2 regions of the Streptomyces sp. DSM 40868 genome follow, and region 1 is predicted to be linked to the other one. Evidence: riboswitches for the same ligand, from Rfam matches in the RefSeq annotation. Region 1 holds a riboswitch; the other holds the start of a gene.
What was found. A riboswitch is a leader RNA that binds a small molecule or an ion and turns the genes downstream of it on or off. The one in region 1 is predicted to bind cyclic di-AMP.
Positions count from the first base shown of each region.

Region 2: another riboswitch for cyclic di-AMP. It lies ahead of HB370_RS19350 (M23 family metallopeptidase); the one in region 1 lies ahead of HB370_RS23605 (transglycosylase SLT domain-containing protein).

Region 1 is NZ_CP050504.1:5,162,871-5,165,064, reverse strand. It holds gene HB370_RS23610 (polyprenyl synthetase family protein) at 1-250, opposite strand, end outside; cyclic di-AMP (ydaO/yuaA leader) riboswitch at 839-1,019, shown strand; gene HB370_RS23605 (transglycosylase SLT domain-containing protein) at 1,023-1,511, shown strand; gene HB370_RS23600 (Cof-type HAD-IIB family hydrolase) at 1,541-2,194, opposite strand, start outside.
Region 2 is NZ_CP050504.1:4,267,860-4,270,053, reverse strand. It holds gene HB370_RS19360 (dihydrofolate reductase family protein) at 1-522, shown strand, start outside; tRNA gene HB370_RS19355 (tRNA-Met) at 589-662, opposite strand; cyclic di-AMP (ydaO/yuaA leader) riboswitch at 995-1,165, shown strand; gene HB370_RS19350 (M23 family metallopeptidase) at 1,173-2,194, shown strand, end outside.

The sequences.
Region 1 (2,194 bases):
CCACGACCACGGCCGACGGCACGACGCCCGGCGCGTACGGGTCGCCGAACTGGGCGGCGAGCATCACGAGCAGTGGCCGGAATCGTTTCCCGCCGGCCCGCACGAGGTGCTGCGCGGCCTCGGTGATGAACGGGACCTCGCTCTTGGTGGCCTCGAGCAAGCCTTCCTCGACAGCCGCCAATCCGGCCTGGACATCGGCTTCCAGAGCCTGGTCCCGCACGCTCAGCCCGAACGGCCCGACGACGGTCACGAGGGGTCTCCTGTCTGCTGGTGTCTGCTGGCGATTACACGGTTTGTCGATAGGTCGCTGCCATCACTCAAGTCAGCGTATCCGGTCCTGTTTCGATCACCGATAGCGCCCACCGGTCCAGCCTGGGTGGTATCGGAGCATGACCGGCATGGTTTTGATCACACGGTAATAAGGGGACATATATCGACTTAACAGTAATCCGGATGCCGTGTCGCGACCTCTCCACACCTTCCTCTCCCCCACCTCCCTCGGCCGGCCCCTACGACAACGACGCGCGCCATACCCCGGGTTCCACCACGACTCGGACTTCAGACCTGAATCCCCCTAATCCCCCATGTCTGATTTGAAGTCTTTTGCTATTTCGTGAATTGGGTCACTCGCCCGGCCCATCCGCGCCACCCGCCGCTCCTCCCGCCCTCCTTGCGCCGTCGGCGAGTTGAGGATTGGCAACCGCAAAGGATCAAGCACCCCATACGGCATCGATCAAGGTCAAATGGCGCGTTGTATGAATCCGGCACTTGTTCCCGACATGTGCTCTCGCATACGTTCCGGGCCGTCGGGCGGACGCCGAATCCTGCCGCCGCCCGCGTAACCCATTCACGAACTCATTCGTACGGCAGGAGCGGGGGACCCAGGTAAGTCGCCGCGCCGGACGGCATCCGCCGCGCCGGAACGGCTTGGGGTGAAGCCGTGCCTCCTCCCGGGCACGGCCGGGCGCCTCCCCGCCCGAACCCGACAGCTCACCTCGCAGGCGCCGGAGAGGAACCTTTCGATGCCTGCTGCCGCTCAGCACCGCCGTACCCGGAACACCCGCCTCGTCCGCGCCCTCGCCGCCGCCTGCACCGGCGCCGCAGTCCTCGCCCTGCCGCTCGTCGGCGCGACCGCCGCGTCCGCCGCCACCACCGCGGCCCCGACGGTGGGCACCACCCCCGCCGGATACCCGGACAACCTCGACGGCTGGATCCGCGAATCGCTCGCGATCATGGCCGAGAAGAACATCCCGGGCACCTACAACGGCATCCACCGCAACATCATCCGCGAGTCCTCCGGCAACCCGGCGGCCATCAACCTCTGGGACTCCAACGCGGCCAAGGGCATCCCGTCCAAGGGCCTGCTCCAGGTCATCGACCCCACCTTCAACGCGTACCACGTCGCCGGGACGTCCTTCGACATCTACGACCCGGTCGCGAACATCACCGCCGCCTGCAACTACGCGGCGGACCGGTACGGGTCGATCGACAACGTCTTCGGCGCCTACTGACCGGCCCGGCCGCCCGGCCCTTCCCACGGTCAGGCGGCCGGGAACAGTCTTTCGAGGACGACGGCGACACCGTCGTCCTCGTTCGACACCGTGACCTCGTCGGCCACCGCCTTCAGCTCGGGGTGCGCGCCGGCCATGGCGACACCGCGCGCCGCCCAGCGGAACATGGGGATGTCGTTGGGCATGTCACCGAAGGCGAGGGCCCGTTCGGGGCCGATCCCCAGCCGCTCGGCGGCCAGTGCCAGACCGGTCGCCTTCGTCACCCCGCTCGGCTGGAGCTCCACGGTGCCCGGCCCCGACATGGTGACGGTCGCCAGCGAGCCCACCGCCGAACGCGCCACGGCCGCCAACTCGTCGTCCGACAGCTCGGCGTGCCGCAGCAGCACCTTGCTGATGGGCTCGGCCCACAGATCGGCGCGCCGGCCGACCCGCACCGCGGGCAGCGTCGGGTGCGGCATCCGGTAGCCGGGCTCGATGAGCGTGAGCCCGTCCTCGCCGTCCTGGTCGACCGCCGCGAACACCTGCCCCACCTCCGCCTCGACCTTGCCGAGCGCGGTCTCCGCCAGCTCCCGGTCCAGCCGCACCGACCACAGCAGCCGGCCGGCCCGGGCGTCGTAGACCTGCGCGCCCTGCCCGCACACCGCCAGCCCGGTGCCGCCGAGGCGCGCGAGCAGGGGCCGTAC
Region 2 (2,194 bases), 900 kb from region 1:
GAGACCCGACGGATCGAGGACGTGGTGCTCATGCGGTACGCGCCCACGGCTCCCGGCTCCGGCACGGACGCCACCGCCGCCGACCGCCACTGGCTGCGCACCGCCTGCGAACTGGCGGCCCTGTGCCCGCCTTCCCGGACGGCGTTCAGCGTGGGCGCGGTCGTGGTCGCCGCCGACGGCACGGAACTGGCCCGGGGATACTCGCGCGAGGGCGATGACCCGGTGGTGCACGCGGAGGAGGCGGCGCTAGCGAAGACCGACCCGGCCGACCCGCGGCTGCCCGGCGCCACGGTCTACTCCAGCCTGGAGCCGTGCGCCCGCCGCGCCTCCCGGCCGGCGCCCTGTGCCGAGCTGATCCTGCGGGCCGGGGTGCGCCGGGTGGTCACCGCCTGGCGGGAGCCGGACACGTTCGTCGAGGCGGCCGACGGGACGGGCGTGCTGACGGCGGCGGGGGCGCGGGTCGTCGTCCTGCCGGAGCTGGAGGAGCTGGCGAAGGCGCCGAACGCCCATCTGCCGGGCTGAGACCGCCCCGGGTGGAGATACACTCAGGGCCCGGAATCCTTGGGATTCCGGGCCCTGGGCCTTCAGTAGCGGGGACAGGATTTGAACCTGCGACCTCTGGGTTATGAGCCCAGCGAGCTACCGAGCTGCTCCACCCCGCGTCGTTGTGACTCCAGTGTACGCCATGTGCGGGATGCTTCGCACACCGGTTTCCGCGGGCCCCTCGGTGGGCCGCTCGACGGACGGTCGCGGGTGTCACGCAAGGTGATCGGGTGAGCGCGCTCGCATAACAACTGAGTCACCATCAAAATCACGAGTGACTGCTGACCGCTTCTGAGCGCCGGTCAAATTGCCCGTTCTGACGGGATAGTTGCTGATAACTCCACCGGTGAAAACGTTAATGATCAAGGGGACCGGCTTGGAAAGTGACTGTCAGGTCTATTAACGTTCGATAACGCAGCGCGGTCGTCCCAGCCGTCACAAGAGGCGGCTCCGTGCGCACGCGCCGAATCCCGCGAGGGAACCGGGGAACCACCACTTTGGGGTGAATCACGCGGATACCGCCGTGTACTCACGCGAGTCCACGACCGGATATACGCGCGTAGGAGACCTTCCTGCTCCGAACCCGTCAGCTAACCCGGTAGGCGGAGGAAGGAAAGGAGAACGCCCGCGTGGCGTCCAACCGGCCTGGCCCCGAAGCCCCGTCCATACCGGCACAGCGCGACACCGAGCCCGAGACCTTCGGCTACGGCGCCTACCGCGCCGACGAGGGCCCGTGGGAGGAGTGGAATCCCACCGAGGACTCCGTCGCCCCGGTCCGCGGCCGGCACCGGGTCGCCAAGCAGCGCGGCGGCTTCGCGCGCAGCTCCACCGTCCTCGGCGTCGGCGTCATGGCCGCGGTCGGCGCGGGCGGCATGGCCAGCGCCAACACCGGCAAGCCGCCGGTCTCCATCTCCATGCCGGACCTGCCCTCGGTCGGCTCCCTGTTCCAGGACGGCTCCGGCGACGACCGGCCCGCCGAGGCCGCCACCGCCACGCTCAGCATCGTCGCCGTGGCCTCCGACGCGAGCCGGGACAGCGCCGACGCGGGCGAGGTGCTGCGCAACCGGATCATGGCGCAGGCCGAGCAGCAGCAGGGCCAGGCCGACAGCAAGGCCGCCGCGGCCGCGCTCGCCGCCGCCGAGAAGCAGACCGCCGAGGCCGCCGCCCAGGCCGAGCAGCAGGCCGCCGCCAAGGCCGCCGCCGCCAAGGAGAAGGCGGAGGCCGCGGCCGAGAAGGCCGAGGCCGAGGCGAAGCGGGCGGCCGAGGAGAAGCGACTGGCCGAGCTGGCCAGGCAGTACGCGCTGCCCACCTCCTCGTACACCATCACCTCGACGTTCGGGCAGGCCGGCTCGATGTGGTCCTCCGGCCACCACACCGGTCTGGACTTCGCCGCCCCCACCGGCACCCTGATCAAGGCCGTGCACAGCGGCACGATCACCGAGGCGGGCTGGGCCGGCGCCTACGGCTACCGCACCATCCTGACCCTGGACGACGGCACCGAGGTGTGGTTCTGCCACCAGTCCTCGATCAACGTCACGGCCGGCCAGAAGGTCGCCACCGGCGAGGTCATCGGCCGCGTCGGCGCCACCGGCAACGTCACCGGCCCGCACCTGCACCTGGAGATCCACCCCGGCGGCGCGCCCACCGGCAT